Linked DNA regions of Thiohalobacter thiocyanaticus. The protein of the gene in region 1 interacts with the protein of each later gene in a pairwise test. Links are inferred from orthologs where the notes say so. Each region holds a gene or a part of one and is shown in the gene's direction. Other genes may lie near its edges. The genes, in order: CFK21_RS00435 and ssb.

The links.
Region 2: the proteins of CFK21_RS00435 (region 1) and ssb interact in binary tests that used the Escherichia coli proteins (3 or more experiments, as listed by UniProt). The link is inferred for Thiohalobacter thiocyanaticus from one-to-one orthologs.

What each region holds. Positions count from the first base shown.
Region 1 is NZ_AP018052.1:80,404-91,595, forward strand. What follows is about bases 8,269-11,192. They hold CFK21_RS00435 (primosomal protein N'), read left to right. Parts: upstream 8,269-8,590; coding sequence 8,591-10,795; downstream 10,796-11,192. Other genes in these bases: argS (arginine--tRNA ligase), read left to right, coding at 10,995-11,192. Outside these bases: CFK21_RS00395 (putative bifunctional diguanylate cyclase/phosphodiesterase), read left to right, coding at 1-1,408; CFK21_RS00400 (hypothetical protein), read left to right, coding at 1,405-1,854; CFK21_RS00405 (fructosamine kinase family protein), read right to left, coding at 1,996-2,880; CFK21_RS00410 (HNH endonuclease), read right to left, coding at 3,266-3,874; CFK21_RS00415 (Re/Si-specific NAD(P)(+) transhydrogenase subunit alpha), read left to right, coding at 4,175-5,308; CFK21_RS00420 (NAD(P) transhydrogenase subunit alpha), read left to right, coding at 5,305-5,598; CFK21_RS00425 (NAD(P)(+) transhydrogenase (Re/Si-specific) subunit beta), read left to right, coding at 5,595-6,953; CFK21_RS00430 (phospholipase A), read left to right, coding at 7,043-8,119.
Region 2 is NZ_AP018052.1:2,838,574-2,843,927, reverse strand. What follows is about bases 2,553-5,354. They hold ssb (single-stranded DNA-binding protein), read left to right. Parts: upstream 2,553-3,623; coding sequence 3,624-4,085; downstream 4,086-5,354. Other genes in these bases: rsmH (16S rRNA (cytosine(1402)-N(4))-methyltransferase RsmH), read left to right, coding at 5,226-5,354; mraZ (division/cell wall cluster transcriptional repressor MraZ), read left to right, coding at 4,774-5,226; CFK21_RS13070 (hypothetical protein), read right to left, coding at 4,195-4,392; CFK21_RS13080 (MFS transporter), read left to right, coding at 2,553-3,520. In the rest of the region: excinuclease ABC subunit UvrA, read right to left, coding at 1-2,045; more of CFK21_RS13080, read left to right, coding at 2,120-2,552. UniProt on the Escherichia coli protein: Plays an important role in DNA replication, recombination and repair. Binds to ssDNA and to an array of partner proteins to recruit them to their sites of action during DNA metabolism. Acts as a sliding platform that migrates on DNA via reptation.

The sequences.
Region 1 (11,192 bases):
GGAACGCCTCCCCGCGCCCCGTAACCGCGAGACACGCAATCTGCTTGATGCCTTCCAGCACATGCAGCACATGATCGAACAGCGCCAGAACGAACTGCGCCATCAGACCCTGCATGACGGCCTGACCGGCCTGCCCAACCGCCTCCTGCTCAACGACCGCATGCAGCAGGCCCTGCTGATCTCGGCCCGCGACGGCAACCCCTTCTGCCTGCTGATGATGGATCTGGACCGGTTCAAGGAAATCAACGACACCCTCGGTCACCATGTCGGGGACGAGGTCCTGCGCGAGATCAGCCGCCGTCTCCACGATCTGCTGCGCCGCTCCGACACCGTTGCCCGTCTCGGCGGTGACGAGTTCGCCGTCCTCCTGCCCGAGACCGGCATACCCGAGGCCCAGGCCATTGCCGGCAAGATCGCCCAGTGCCTGGATCGAGCGATCAGCATCAACGACCAGCAACTGCTGGTGGATACCAGCATCGGCATCGCCGCCTACCCCGATCACGGCAGTGATATCGACACCCTGGTCAAACGCGCCGACGTGGCCATGTATGTCGCCAAGAACAACGGCCTGACGCACTCGGTCTACAGCTCCGAGCACGACCCGCACAGCGTCAGCCGGCTGGCCATGATCAGCGAACTGCGCCACAGCTTTCAGCACGACGAACTGGAGCTGCACTACCAGCCCAAGGTCGCCATCAGCAGCGGTGAACTGGTCGGCGTGGAGGCCCTGCTGCGCTGGCCGCGCTGGAACGATGTCAGCACCGACTACATCATCACCACCGCCGAGCAGACCGGATTGATTCGCCCACTCACCCAGTGGGTCATACGCCGCGCCCTGGAACAGCACCTGGCCTGGCAACGACTCAACATCAATCTGCCGATCGCCATCAACCTGTCGACCTGGAATCTGGAACACGCCGACATCGACGCCAACATCGGCGAACTGCTCGATGAGCTCGGCGTCCCGCCCGAATACCTGGAGTTGGAAATCACCGAGAACGCGATGCTCAAGAACCCGGAGCGCGCGCAGGAAATCCTGCAACGGCTCAGCCAGCGCGGCATCCGTCTGTCCATCGACGATTACGGCACCGGCTTCTCCTCACTGGCCTACCTCAAGCAGATGCCGGTGCGCGAAATCAAGATCGACCGCTCCTTCGTCTCAGATATGCTGGAAGACGAGAACGACGCGGTCATCGTCCGCTCCACCATCGACCTGGCCCATAACCTGGGACTCAAGGTGGTCGCCGAGGGGGTGGAAACCGCCGATATCTGGGATATGCTGCAGATTCTCGACTGCGATATCGCCCAGGGCCATTACATCGCCCGCCCCATGTCCGCCGCCCGGTTCACCGACTGGCTGCGCGAGCGGGCCCAGAAGCGCGCGGACACCCATCAGGACTCGGCATGATGCACTACACAGCACCCGGCGGACTCGGCATTGCACTCGCCCTTGCGCTGGCCGCTGCACCGGCAGCCGCGCGGGACGTCAACGGCAACTATGCCGTCTTCGGCAGCGGCAGCGGCGACTGCGAGGATTACCTGGACGCCCGCTACCGGGGCGGGGCGGATGAGCTGCTGTACGTGGAGTGGACCGCCGGCCACCTGTCCGCCTACAACCTGCTGCTGGACAATACCTACAACATTCTCGGCACCACCAATCCCTTCGACTTCATGGCCCGGCTGGATGCCTGGTGTCGCCAGCACCGTGACGCAGCCTTCACCGTGGCGGTGGCCCGGCAGATGGAAGATCTGTTCGACGAACGCCAGAACCTCGCTCCGCAGGAAGACGGCGGCTGGGAGAACTGGATCGAGCAGTTCGGCGGCAGGGGGCAGACACAGGAAGAGGCGGAGTGAACACCCTCATCACATAAGCGGGTTACACTGCAGTCAGGTATTTTGACACGCCCACCAATACACCGTCATTCCCGCGAAGGCGGGAATCCATATCCCGCCGCGGCTTCTGGATCCCCGCCTTCGCGGGGATGACGGAGTCCATTAGCGCAGTTCTGCCAGCAGGCTCTCCATCATGCGCACGGCCTGGCCGTGATAGCCGCCGCCGAACAGGTTGAGGTGGTTGAGGACGTGATAGAGGTTGTAGAGCTGCTTGCGCACCGGGTAACCGGCATCCAGCGGCCAGGCATCCTCGTAGGCGGCGTAGAAATCCCGCCCGAAGCCGCCGAACAACTCGGTCATGGCCAGATCGGCCTCCCTGTCTCCAAAGTAGACCGCCGGATCGAAGATCACCGGCTCACCCGAGTCGAGCACAGCATGATTGCCGCCCCAGAGATCGCCGTGAAGCAGGCTGGGCACCGGCGTGTAATCCACGAACAGGGCAGGGAAGCGATCCATGAGTTGTGCACCCAGCCGCTGCAGTTCACCCCCGTGACCCTCGCGCCCGGCCTGTTCCAGCTGGAAGCCCAGCCGCCTGTCGCGCCAGAAAGCAATCCAGTCACTGTCCTGCGGCGTGTTGATCTGCGGCGTGGAGCCGATGGTGTTGTCGCGATGCCAGCCGAAGGCCTCCCGCGTGGTACGGTGCATCCGCGCCAGCTGTTCACCCAGCCGACCCGCGGCCCCGCTACCGCGGCCGAATTCCAGATACTCCATGACCAGGTAACAGTGCCCGCCGGCCACTCCCCAGCACACCGGCGCCGGCGCCCGCACCGTGTTGCTGGCGACGATCTCGTTCAGGCCCTCGGCCTCGGCCTCGAACATGCCGGCCAACCCGGCGCGGTTGGTCTTGACGAAAAAGGCGCAGCCGTCGCCCTCCACCCGGAAGGCCTGGCTGATGCAGCCGCCGCCGACGCCGCGGCCGGCATCGGTGCCGACATCCACGCCGGTGTGCTCACGGATATCGGACTGGATCTGCTGCCACAGGGACATGGAACTGGAAGCGGGTCATGGGCGAGCCACGAGGATAACGTGACGCTGGCGGTCGCTCAACAGTGAGGGCGGCTTACAACGCAGAGGTCGCAGAGGCGCACAGATAATTATGCAATGCAGGTTGGGCTGGACAAATTGGAGTCCAGCCCACGAAGCTGTTTGTCAGCGTCATTGCGATGCCCAGATCCGAAGGGTGGAGCACCCATAATGAAGCCTGAAGGGATTCTATGGGAGCGGCGCGGCAATCGCGTACGGTGGGTTCAGTCGTTCAGGGATTGCCACGTCACTTCGCTCCTCGCAATGACGATCCCATCAGAACCAACTTAAAAACTTTGCGTCTCCGCGCCTTTGCGTCCTCTGCGTTATTGCCACAACAGCAAAGGAATCACCCCGCCATCGCGGCGGCCAGGCGCTGGTGCAGCGGGCTGTGGCGGGGGAAATGGGCGCGCAGGAACTCCATCTGGTCGGCCATCACCCGTTTGCCCTGCAGGTAGATGTACTCGGCATGGGTGGGAATGAAGGGCACTGCCAGCAGTTCCATGTTGGCCTCTTCGGGACGGCGGCCGGCCTTGTGATTGTTGCAGCGCTTGCAGGCGGTGACCACATTGTTCCAGGTATCGGCCCCGCCCTGGCTGATGGGCGTGACATGATCGCGCGACAACTCCCGGGTGGGAAACTGTTCGCCGCAGTACAGGCACAACTGGGCATCGCGTTTGAACAGGGTACGGTTGTTGAGGGGCGGGGTGTAGCTGTCGCGGTTCTTCTGCAGCGCGGTGTGATTGCCGTGGGTGGCGATGATGGAATTGACCTCGACCAGGCTCTGCCTCCGGGTCCGGGCGTTGATGCCGCCGCGGATGCGGAAGATCACACTGCCGCAGGCGTAGGCGACCTGACCGAGATGATAGAGTCGGACCGCCTCGCGATAGTCGACCCACTCCAGCGGCATGCCGCCGGCGTCGGTCCTGAGTACCTGATGCGACAAATCCTGCGACATGGTCGAGTCCTCGTCATACCGGAGGACTCTTTATCTCAGAAGTCCCCGGAAAAGTAAACTGCTTCAACCCGGTCTTTGCTTTTGAACCGGCTGATATTACTGAGTTTATTTGCGCCGACATTGCTGCACGGCGCTACCGATTGAAGCATCGTGGCATGACACCCATGTGTCCACGGGGGAATTTTTCCCCGATATTCAATCGCTCAGCTGAATCCGTTATCATGGCGTGCTTTTGGGGAAGGGACAAAGCCGGCCCTTCCCGCCCGTGACAACCGGACAGCCGGAGACGGAGAGACAACAATGCCGATACGCGTGGCCGTACCCAAGGAAACCCTCGAAGGCGAATGCCGGGTGGCGCTCGATCCGGTCGTGGCCAAGCGCTTTGCCGCGCTGGGCTGCGAGGTCCGGATGGAGCACGACGCCGGGGCCGGCGCCCATTATGTGGATGACGACTACGAGGACGTCGGTTTCGTCACCGACAAGGCCGAACTGCTTGCCAGTGCCGATGTGGTCCTCAAGGTCCAGCCGCCGACCGAGGACGAGATCAAGCAGATGGCCGAGGGCAGCATCGTCGTCGGCTTCATGTCCCCGTACCGGTTCCCGGACCGGGTCAAGCTGATGCGCGACCGGAAAATCACCAGCTTCGCCATGGAACTGATCCCCCGCATCTCGCGCGCCCAGAGCATGGACGCATTGTCCTCCCAGGCCGCCGTAGCCGGCTACAAGGCCGCCATCATGGCCGCCGACCGTACCGGGCGCTTCTTTCCCATGCTGACCACCGCCGCCGGCACCATCCGGCCGGCGAAAGTACTGGTCATCGGCGCCGGTGTCGCCGGCCTGCAGGCCATCGCCACGGCCAAGCGCCTGGGCGCGGTGGTCGAGGCCTACGACGTGCGTTCGGCCACCCGCGAGCAGGTACAGTCGCTGGGCGCGAAGTACATCGAAACCGGTGTCGCCGCCGAGGGCGAGGGCGGCTATGCCCGCGAACTGACCGAGGAGGAGAAGCGCAAGCAGCTGGAGGTCCTGGCCAAGCACATCACCCAGGCCGATGCCGTGATCACCACCGCCGCCATCCCCGGCAAGCCCTCGCCGAAGATCATCAGCCAGGAAATGGTCGACAACATGAAGGTCGGCTCGGTCATCATCGACCTGGCCGCCGAGGGCGGCGGCAACTGCGAAGTCACCAAACCGGGCGAGGACTACGTCTACGGCTGCGTGCGCGTCTACGGCCCCTTCAACGTGCCCGCCATGCTGCCGGTACACGCCTCCGACATGTACGCCAAGAACCTGCTCAACTTCCTCACCCCCATGATCGAGGAAGGCGAACTCAAGCTCGACTGGGAAGATCAGGTCATCCACGACTCGGCGCTGACCCACGACGGCGAAATCAGGCACGAACCCACCCGCGCCCTAGTGGAAGGAGACGCGTCATGATCGAAGGCTTCACCGCACTCTACATCTTCATGCTGGCCGCCTTTACCGGCTACGAGGTCATCGCCCGGGTTCCGGTCATCCTCCACACTCCGCTGATGTCGGGCTCGAACTTCGTCCACGGCATCGTGCTGGTGGGTGCCATGGTGGCCATGGGCCACGCCGACACCGACATGGAGCGCTTCATCGGCTTCATCGGCGTGATGCTGGCCGCGGGCAACGCGGTCGGCGGCTACGTGGTCACCGAGCGCATGCTCGAGATGTTCAAGAGCAGCAAGGAGGACCGCAAATGATCGAGCTGAGTTATTTCGCGGCCGCGGTCCTGTTCATCCTCGGCCTCAAGCGCATGAGCTCGCCGAAGACGGCGCGCGGCGGCATCGTCTGGGCCGGCGCCGGCATGGTGGTGGCCACCTTCGCCACCTTCTTCATGCCGGGCATGGGCAACTACGGCCTGATGATCCTGGCCATGCTGATCGGCGGCGGCGCGGCCTGGTATACCGGCAAGAAGGTCGCCATGACCGACATGCCGCAGATGATCGCCATCTATAACGGCATGGGCGGCGGTGCGGCCGCCGCCATCGCCGCGGTGGAACTGCTCAAGGGCCACTTCGACAACAGCACCTTCCAGGTGCTGGCCGTTGCCGGCGCCCTGATCGGTTCGGTGGCCTTCTCCGGCTCCATGATCGCCTTCGCCAAGCTGCAGGGGCTGATGAAGAAGTCCTTCCACTTCCCCAGCCAGCAGATGATAAACCTGGTCGTGTTCGGCCTGGCCATCGCCTTCGGCCTCTACGTGATGTTCGCCGAGGCCCCGGGCGGCTTCGCGCTGTTCATGTTCTTCGCCCTGGCACTGGCCTTCGGCGTGCTCATGACCCTGCCCATCGGCGGCGCCGACATGCCGGTGGTGATCTCGCTGTACAACGCCCTGACCGGACTGGCCGTGGCCTTCGAGGGTTTCGTGCTCGGCAATGCCGCCATGATCATCGCCGGCACCGTGGTCGGCTCGGCCGGCACCCTGCTCACCCAGCTGATGGCCAGGGCGATGAACCGGCCGCTGTCCAACGTGCTGTTCTCCGGCTTCGGCGCGGTCGAGGCCGAGAGCAGCGCCGGCCCCGAGGGCGAGATGAAGGAGATCGGCGCCTCCGATGCCGCGGTGATGATGGCCTTCGCCAACAAGGTGATCATCGTGCCCGGCTACGGCCTGGCCGTGGCCCAGGCCCAGCACAAGATCTGGGAGCTGACCGAGATGCTGGAGGAGCACGGAGTGGACGTGAAGTTCGCCATCCATCCTGTGGCCGGCCGCATGCCGGGCCACATGAACGTGCTGCTGGCCGAGGCCGGCGTGCCCTACGACAAGATCTACGACCTGGAGGAAATCAACGCCGAGTTCCCGCAGGCCGACGTGGCCCTGGTGATCGGCGCCAACGACGTGGTCAACCCGGTGGCACGCAACGACAAGTCCAGCCCCATCTACGGCATGCCAATCCTCAATGCCGACCAGGCGAAGAACGTGATCGTGGTCAAGCGCGGCCGCGGCCGCGGCTTCTCCGGCATCGAGAACGGGCTGTTCTTCCTCGACAACACGCGTATGCTCTATGGCGACGGCCAGGAGGTAGCGGCCAAGCTGATTGCCGAGGTCAAACAGCTGTAACTGCAGCCGCAACTGCAGTCACGACCCGACAGAAAGCTCGGCCGCGCCGGGCTTTTTGTTTCTGCAACCCCAATGACGGAACAGGCGCCATGGCAACCCCCACATCAGTCGCGCGCTACACCTGCATCCTTGCCGGCTGGCTGACCGCCGCTGCTGCCCACGCCTTTCCCACCGATCTTGACCAGTGCCTGCTCGAACAGTTGAAGACCGCGCCTGACGAAGCCACCGTGGCCGAGCTCAAGGCCGTCTGCCTGGAGTCGCTCCTGCCGCTGACCGGGCAGGGGCCGGATACGCCGGCTGCCGCGACGGCCGCACCGTCGCCCGCCGCCGGGGAAAAGGCCGCCGCCGAATCGCACACCTCCCCGCTGGAGACCCGCATCACCCTGGAGCGCGCCACGGCGGCGAACCCCTTCGTCATCACGCCGCACCGGCCCAACTACCTGCTGCCGGCCACCTACAGCTTCTCGCCCAACAGTGATCCCTTCGACATCAGTTCGGGCGAACTGCAGAAGTGGGAGATCAAGTTCCAACTCAGCTTCAAGTTCCCCCTGGTCCGCGGCCTGTTCAATGACCGCGGCACCCTGTTCATGGCCTATACCAACCAGTCCTACTGGCAGGCCTACAACCGCAAGTTCTCCTCGCCCTTCCGCGAGACCAATCACGAGCCCGAGCTGTTCCTGACCTACCTGCCGGATTATTCGCTGCTGGGCTTCGATGCCCGCGTCCTTCAGTTCGGCGTTTCGCACCAGTCCAACGGCCAGAGCAACGAGCTCTCACGCAGCTGGAACCGCGTCTACGCCGATCTGGTATTCGAGCGCGGCAACTTCGCCTTCAGCCTCAAACCCTGGTACCGCATCCCGGAACAGAAGAAGAGCAGCCCGACCGATGCCACCGGTGACGACAACCCCGACATCGAGGACTACATGGGCTACGGCGAATTCCGCCTCGCCTACAAGCTGGACGGCCATTCCCTGAGCCTGATGCTGCGCAGCAATCTCAGCCGCAGCGATCCGCGCGGGGCGCTCGAACTGGGCTGGTCCTTCCCCCTGACCCGCAAGCTCAAGGGCTACGCCCAGTACTTCGACGGCTACGGCGAGAGCCTGATCGACTACGATGCCCACATCCGCCGCATCGGCATCGGCATCGCGCTGACCGACTGGTTGTAGACTGGCTGTTAGCCCGCCACCGGCCGGATATGATGCGCTAACCCCGAGTACACGCCCGGCGGAGCGCCGGTTTATAACCGGGTTATACACCGGTCGGCCTCGCCCCCGGAGGGCACGCAAAAGGAACAGGGATCAGCGGTGATTTCAAGCTTGATTTTTCTTTCCCGCCCGGTTTATACACAAGCTGCAAGCAAACCCGACCCTTTCGCGTCAGACGCCCGTCGCCACTCCGGCCCAACGGCGGGATTTTTACAACACACTGTTTTATAACAATAAAAATCACTGGTGACAAAATGAGCAAATTAACACAAATGCAACAAATACAGGCCCTGGACCCCTTTAGCCCCATTCGTTCCACAAAGTTATCCACAGTTTTTGTGGATAAGGAAAATACCGCTTCCAGATTAGCCGGTTAACACCGTTTTGTGACAATCAGAGTCAAGTAACTGCGATAACCGCCTGGACAATCCATTGCCCACAACATCCACACCCATCTACGCCAGGGTGGCCCTGCCCTGCCCCCTGTACCGGGTCTTCGATTACCGCCTGGCGCAGCCCGGCCGCATCGCCCCCGGCAGCCGGGTGCGGGTCCCGTTCGGCCGCCGCAATCTGGTCGGCGTGGTGGTTGAACTCAGTCCCGACACGGAGTTGCCCCCGGCGCAGATCCGGCCCCTGTCCGAATTGCTCGATGCCCAGCCGGTCGTCCCGCCCGACCTGCTGGCCCTGCTGCGCTGGGCCGCCGGCTATTACCACCATCCGATCGGGGAGGTCCTGGCCCAGGCCCTGCCGGCCCTGCTGCGTCAGGGACGGCCCGCCCGGATCGAACAGACCCGCCACTGGCAACTGAGCGCTGCGGGCCGGGCGGTGGATCCCGCCGACCTGGCCCGGGCGCCGCGCCAGGCCGCCCTGCTCAGCGTCCTGGCCCGCTGCCCGGAGGGCGCCGACCGCGACCGGCTGCAGCGTGAGGGTCTGTACCGGCGCGACAGCCTCAGGGCCCTGGTCGACAAGGGTTGGGTGGAGGAACGCCTGGAGACGCCGGGACTGGATACCCCGGGTGCGGGTGCCGCAGCCCCGTCACTCAACCCCGCCCAGGCCGACGCCGTCCAGGCCGTGGCGGAGCACGCCGGCTTCGGCTGCTTCCTGCTCGACGGAGTGACCGGCAGCGGCAAAACCGAAGTCTATATCCGCGCCATCGAACAGGCCCTGGCGGCCGGCCGCCAGACCCTGCTGCTGGTACCCGAGATCGGCCTGACTCCGCAGCTGATGCAGCGGCTGCGGGCGCGGCTGGCAGCACCCATGGTGATCCTGCATTCGGGGCTGAGCGAGCGCGAGCGCCTCAATGCCTGGGTGGCGGCGCGCGACGGCGCTGCGCGGATCGTGGTCGGCACCCGCTCGGCCGTGTTCACCCCGCTGCCGGCGCCGGGGCTGTTCATTGTGGACGAGGAACACGACCCCTCGCTCAAGCAGCAGGACGGGTTTCGCTACTCGGCCCGCGACCTGTTGATCTGGCGCGCCCGGCAGCAGGACGTTCCCGTCCTGCTGGGTTCGGCCACGCCTTCGCTGGAAAGCCTCTACAACGCCGATCAGGGACGCTATCAGCGCCTGCATCTGCCGAACCGCGCCGGCGCCGCCAGCGCGCCCGAACTCAAGCTGCTGGACATCCGCGGCCAGCCGCTGCGCGAGGGACTGGCCGAACCGCTGCTGGGCGCCATGCGCCGGCACCTGGCGCGCGGCGAACAGGTGCTGCTGTTTCTCAACCGGCGCGGGTTCGCCCCGACACTGATCTGCCATGAGTGCGGCTGGGTGGCGACCTGCCGGCGCTGCGACAGCCACCTCACCCTGCACCAGCGCCGCGGCCGGCTGCACTGCCATCACTGCGACGCCAGCCAGGAGGTGCCGGTGCAGTGCCCCGAGTGCGGCAGTCCGGATCTGCGCGGCCTGGGCTACGGCACCGAGCGCATCGAGCAGACCCTGCAGCAGCTGTTCCCCGACCATCCCTGTCTGCGCATCGACCGCGACAGCACCCGGCGCAAGGGCCAACTCGAGGCCCTGCTGGAACAGGCCCACAGCGGCGCGGCGCGCATCCTGCTCGGCACCCAGATGCTGGCCAAGGGCCATCATTTTCCCGGCGTGACCCTGGTCGGCATCCTGGAGGCCGACCAGCGCCTGTTCTCCAGCGACTTCCGCGCCAGCGAACGCCTGGCCCAGCTGATCGTCCAGGTCGCCGGCCGCGCCGGGCGGGCCGAACGGCCGGGCACGGTGCTGATCCAGACCCACCACCCGGACCACCCGCTGCTGCGGCGGCTGGTCACCGAGGGCTACGCCGCCTTCGCCGCGGCGGCCCTGGCCGAACGCCGGGACACCGGCCTGCCGCCCTATGCCAGCCTGGCCCTGCTGCGGGCCGAGGCCACCGACCGCGAAGCGCCGCGGGAATTTCTGGAACAGGCCCATGCCCTGGCGCTGCAGCAGTCGGGCCCGGAGATCGAGTTCTGGGGTCCGGTGCCGGCGCCGATGGAAAAACGCGCCGGCCGCTACCGGGCCCAGCTGCTGGTGCAGTCCGCGGCGCGGGCCGCCCTGCACCGGCTGCTCGATGCCTGGATCCCGGTCCTGGCCGAGTCGCCCGCGGCCCGGCGCATCCGCTGGTCGGTGGACGTGGACCCGGTGGATACCTTTTAGCCTGCCTCCGCGGGACAACCGCAGAGACGCAAAGATTTTTATATTATTTCGCCTCTGCGTCGCTGCGCCTCTGCGTCCCTGGCGTTACTGTCGCCGGCGTTGGGCAAAACCCATAAACCGCCCTTGCAACCCATCCGCAACACCGGATAATAGCCGGCTTCGAGCCGCATCCCGGCCCTGTACAATCTCCAGGAAGATCATGAAACACCTGCTCCAGGACCTGCTCCAGCACAGCCTCGCCGCCCTGCAGGGCGACGGCACCCTGCCCGGGGATCTCGAGGCCGAGATCCACCTGGAACGCACCCGTGATGCCGCCCATGGCGACTTCGCCACCAACCTGGCCATGACCCTGTGCAAGCCGGCCGGCAGCAAGCCGCGCGATCTGGCCGGGAAGCTG
Region 2 (5,354 bases), 2.7 Mb from region 1 along the record:
TCGAAGTGCTCCAGGCCCTCGATGGCGCGGTGCGGTGCCGGACTGGTGGCGGCCTTGTTCAGCTCGCGCGCGGCGAAGGGATAGAGGGTATCGTTGATGAGCGTCGACTTGCCGGAGCCGGACACGCCGGTGATGCAGGTCATCAGCCCCACCGGGATGTCGATGTCCACGCCCTTGAGGTTGTTGCCGGTCGCACCCAGCACCCGCAGCATGCGCAGTTCGTTCACCGGGGTGCGCTGCTTGGGGACTGCGATCCGACGCGTGCCCGAGAGATACTGACCGGTGAGCGAGTCGGGGTTGGCCATGATATCGGCCGGTGTGCCCTGGGCGACGATATGGCCGCCGTGGATGCCGGCGCCCGGGCCCATGTCGAGCACATGATCGGCGCTCATGATGGCCTCCTCGTCGTGCTCGACCACGATGACGGTATTGCCCAGATCACGCAGGTAGTCGAGCGTGTTGAGCAGCCGCTGGTTGTCGCGCTGGTGCAGGCCGATGGAGGGTTCATCCAGGATGTACATCACCCCCACCAGGCCGGCGCCGATCTGACTGGCCAGGCGGATGCGCTGGGCTTCGCCGCCGGAGAGGGTGTCGGCGCTGCGTTCCAGCGACAGGTAGTCCAGGCCGACATTGACCAGGAAACTCAGGCGTTGGTTGATCTCCTTGAGGATCTTGACCGCGATCCTGCCGCGACGACCTTCAAGCGTGAGCGTGCCGAAGAATTCCAGCGCCCGTACGACCGGAAGCGCGGTCAGTTCGGGCAGGGTGCGGCCTTCGATGAACACGTGCCGGGCCGCGCGGTTCAGGCGAGTGCCGCCGCACTCGGGGCAGGCGCGGGTGCTCAGATACCGGGCCAGTTCCTCGCGCACGATGTTGGATTCGGTCTCGCGGTAGCGCCGGTCCATGTTGGGGATGATGCCCTCGAAGGTGTGCCGGCGGACGGTGAAGCCCTTGCGCTCGGACAGGTACTCGAAGTCGATCTCTTCATCCCCCGAGCCGTGAAGGATCACCGCGCGCGTCGCCTCCGGCAGTTCCTCGAACGGGGTGTCGATGTCGAAGCCGTAGTGATCGGCCAGCGAACTGATGAGCTGGAAGTAATAGGCATTGCGCCGGTCCCAGCCGCGCACCGCGCCGCCGGCCAGACTCAGATGCGGATGGGCCACGATGCGTTCGGGATCGAAGAACTGCTTCACACCCAGGCCGTCGCAGGCCGGGCAGGCGCCGGCCGGGTTGTTGAAGGAGAACAGCCGCGGTTCCAGCTCGGTGATGGAGTAGCCGCACAGCGGACAGGCGAAGCGGGCCGAGAACAGCAGCGGTTCGCGCTGCGGGTCGTCCATGAAGGCGACCCGCACCTGGCCGTCGGACAGCCGCAGCGCGGTTTCGAAGGATTCGGCCAGGCGTATCTGGATGTCCGCGCGCACCTTGAGCCGGTCGACCACGGCTTCGATGGTGTGCTGGCGCTTGAGGTCGAGCGTCGGGAGCTGGTCCAGTTCGACGATTTCACCGTCGATGCGGGCGCGGATGAAACCCTGGGCGCGCAGGCCTTCCAGTATATGCACATGCTCGCCCTTGCGCGCCTGCACCACCGGCGCGAGCAGCATCAGCCGGGTGCCCTCGGGCAGGGCCATGACCTGGTCCACCATCTGGCTCACGGTCTGGGCATCCAGTGCGATGCGGTGCTCGGGGCACTCGGGCACGCCCACGCGTGCGTACAGCAGCCGCAGGTAGTCATAGATCTCGGTAATGGTGCCCACGGTGGAGCGCGGATTGTGCGAGGTGGTCTTCTGCTCGATGGAGATGGCCGGCGACAGTCCCTCGATGTGGTCGATGTCGGGCTTTTCCATCATCGACAGGAACTGGCGGGCGTAGGCCGACAGCGATTCCACATAGCGGCGCTGGCCCTCGGCGTAGATGGTGTCGAAGGCCAGTGAGGACTTGCCCGAGCCGGACAGGCCGGTGATGACGATCAGGCGGTCGCGGGGCAACTCCAGGTCGATGTTGGCCAGGTTGTGGGTGCGGGCGCCGCGTATCCGAATGGTGTCCATGCCGTTTTCCGCCGTAAATCGAACCTGTTACTATACGTCGCTTCCCCGGTCCTCGGCAAAAGGTGATTCGGCGCGTGGCAGACGGCCCCGAGCAGCATGCGAACATGACCCGCGGCGAGCGTCGCGCGGCGGTCTCGCTGGCGGGCATCTTCGCCATGCGCATGCTGGGGCTGTTCATGATCCTGCCGGTGTTCGCCCTCTATGCCGACGACTACACCGGCGCCACCCCGGGGCTGATCGGCCTGGCCATCGGCGCCTACGGCTTCACCCAGGCCCTGCTGCAGATCCCCTTCGGGCTGCTGTCCGACCGCTTCGGGCGCAAGCGCATCATCGCCATCGGACTGCTGCTGTTCGCCCTGGGCAGCCTGGTGGCCGCGCTGGCCGACAGCATCTGGGGTGTGATCCTGGGCCGCGCCCTGCAGGGCGCGGGGGCGATCGCCGCGGCGGTCATGGCCCTGGCGGCGGACCTGACCCGGGAGGAGCACCGCACCAAGGCCATGGCCGTGATCGGCATGAGCATCGGCCTGTCCTTCGCCCTGGCCCTGGTGCTGGGCCCCTGGCTGGGCCACTGGATCGGCCTGTCCGGCATCTTCTGGCTGACCGCGGTCCTGGCGCTGTCCGGCCTGGTCATCCTGCGCTGGTCCGTGCCCAGCCCCGCACTGAGCCGGCCGCACCGCGACGCCCAGCCGGTACCGGCCCAGTTCCTGGCCGTGCTGCGCGACGCCCGCCTGCTGCGGCTGGATTTCGGCATTCTGGCCCTGCATCTGATCCTGACCGCCAGCTTCGTCAGCCTGCCGCTGGTGCTGCGCGACGGCCTGGGGCTGGCCCCGGACCGCCACGCCTGGCTCTACCTGCCGGTGCTGGTGCTGTCGGTGGCGGTGATGATTCCCTTCATCATCCAGGCCGAGAAGCAGCAGCGCATGAAACCGGTGTTCCTCGCCGCCATCGTGATGGTGCTGGCGGGCGAACTGGCGCTGGTCCAGTGGCAGGGGCAGCTGGCCGGGGTGGTGCTGGCGCTGTTCGTGTTCTACGTGGGCTTCAATATCCTGGAGGCGACCCTGCCGTCGCTGATCTCCAAGACCGCCCCGGCCGACAGCAAGGGGACGGCCATGGGCTTCTATTCCAGTTCCCAGTTTCTCGGCGCCTTCCTGGGCGGGGCGCTGGGCGGGGTCCTGCACGGCCGCTTCGGCGCAACCGGGGTCTTCCTGGGCTGCGCCCTGATCGCACTGGTGTGGCTGGCCGTGGCGGCGGGGATGGAGCGTCCGCGCTATCTGGCCAGCCGGCTGGTCGGCGTCGGCCGACTCACACCGCCCCAGGCCGGGATGCTGGCCCGGGAACTCGGACGGGTCCCGGGCGTGGTCGAGGCGGTGGTTGTCGCCGAGGACGAGACGGCCTATCTGAAGGTGGATCCGCGCGCCCTGGACGAGGCCGCGCTGGAGACGCTGGTCGGTCGCCCGGCTCCAGCCGGGCAGTGAGACGGACGCCGCCGGGGGGATTTGCCGGCGCCGGCGAATCCCCCTATGATGGGCAGCTTGCAGTACCCCTCAGGGCAACTCAGCACAGTCAGGAGAAATCGGCATGGCGCGCGGCATAAACAAGGTGATTCTGGTCGGCAACCTGGGCAAGGATCCCGAGGTCCGGTACATGCCCAGCGGCGGGGCCGTGGCCAATGTCACCCTTGCCACCTCGGATCAGTGGAAGGACAAGCAGACCGGCGAGCAGCGCGAGCGCACCGAATGGCACAATGTGGTCTTCTACCAGCGCCTGGCCGAGATCGTCGGCGAGTATCTGAAGAAGGGCTCCCAGGTCTATGTCGAGGGCAGCCTGCGCACCCGCAAGTGGCAGGACAAGAACGGCAATGATCGCTACACCACCGAGATCATCGCCTCCGAGATGCAGATGCTGGGCGGTCGCGGCGGCGGCGGTGGTGGCGGCAGCGCCAACTACAACAGCAATCGGGCGCCTGCGGCGGCCGAGAGCCAGGGCGGTGGCAGCAGCGGCGGCTTCGACGAGGGCTTCGACGACGATATCCCGTTCTGAGCAGACGGGATGGGTGGCGCCAAACGCAGCCCATCACTGCCTGCTATGACGATGATCTTTGGCCTGGGTTGGTTGCGGCGTCAGCACCTCCACCCATGCCGCCTCGGTCTCAGAATCCCGACTCCCGTATCGCCGCCAGTTCGCGGCGCTTTTGCAGCAGCAGGGCATCGTAGGCCTGACTGAGCGCCCGTTCATAGGCGCAGTCTCCGTCCAGTCCCACGGTCCTCAGGCGCCGCTCCAGCTGGGCGATCTCCAGGCGCAGTTCCTGCGGGCAGGGCCGGTGGAGCGGTGCAGCAGTCGCTTTCATATCTCATTTCTCCAGTCGCGTTTTTTGCAGCCTAGCCCGCCCATGTGACCGCAGGATGACAGCCTCGCGCAGCTGCGGGGTGGGATTTTCCTCGCCCGGAACACCGATCCCGATTTATCGAATCCCAAGGTTTTCTCAGGCTGAACCTGGCTCAACCTCAATGGTTTTATAAGGTTATATATATAACCAGCTGATTGTTATGAGGAACGTCCGATCGTATCGTTGTCTTCCCCGATGAGCCCATAAATAATTGAAATATATTGAGGAATTTCTCGCGTTTTTTCCTGAATTCGCTTGACGCCTTCAGCTTCCCTACCTATAGTGTCGAAAAGTGGGAAGAAGTGGTAGAAAGTGGAAAAAAAGGGATAACAGGGGGAATTCTTGGCCAAGTCGGGGGGCAACACCGTCAACCTGGATGCCAAGGGCCGTTTGGCTCTGCCAACGCGCTATCGCCAGGAACTGACGGACAGCTGTGAAGGCCGGATGGTGCTGACCATCCACGGCGACGGCTGCCTGCTGCTTTACCCTGCCCCGGAATGGGAAGAGATCGAGCGCAAGCTGATCCGGCTCCCCAACCAGAACCCCGCTATCCGCCGTCTCCAGCGCATGCTGCTCGGTCATGCCACCGAGGTCGAGATGGACAGTCATGGCCGTATCCTCCTGCCGCCGCGCTTGCGCGAGTTCGCCAACCTGGACAAGAAGGTAGTGCTTGCCTCGCTGGTCAACAAGTTTGAGATCTGGAACGAAGAGGCCTGGGAAGAGAATCTGCGGCACTGGATCGACGACGGCGGAGCGGAGTCGGTTCCGGAAGCACTCGACAATCTGAGTCTCTAGTGGCTGCGGGTGCCGCTCATCATCCGGTGCTGCTGCAGGAAGTGCTGGAGGCGCTGGCCGTACGCGCGGATGGCATCTATGTCGATGCCACCTTCGGCCGGGGCGGACACGCCGCGGCCATTCTCGCA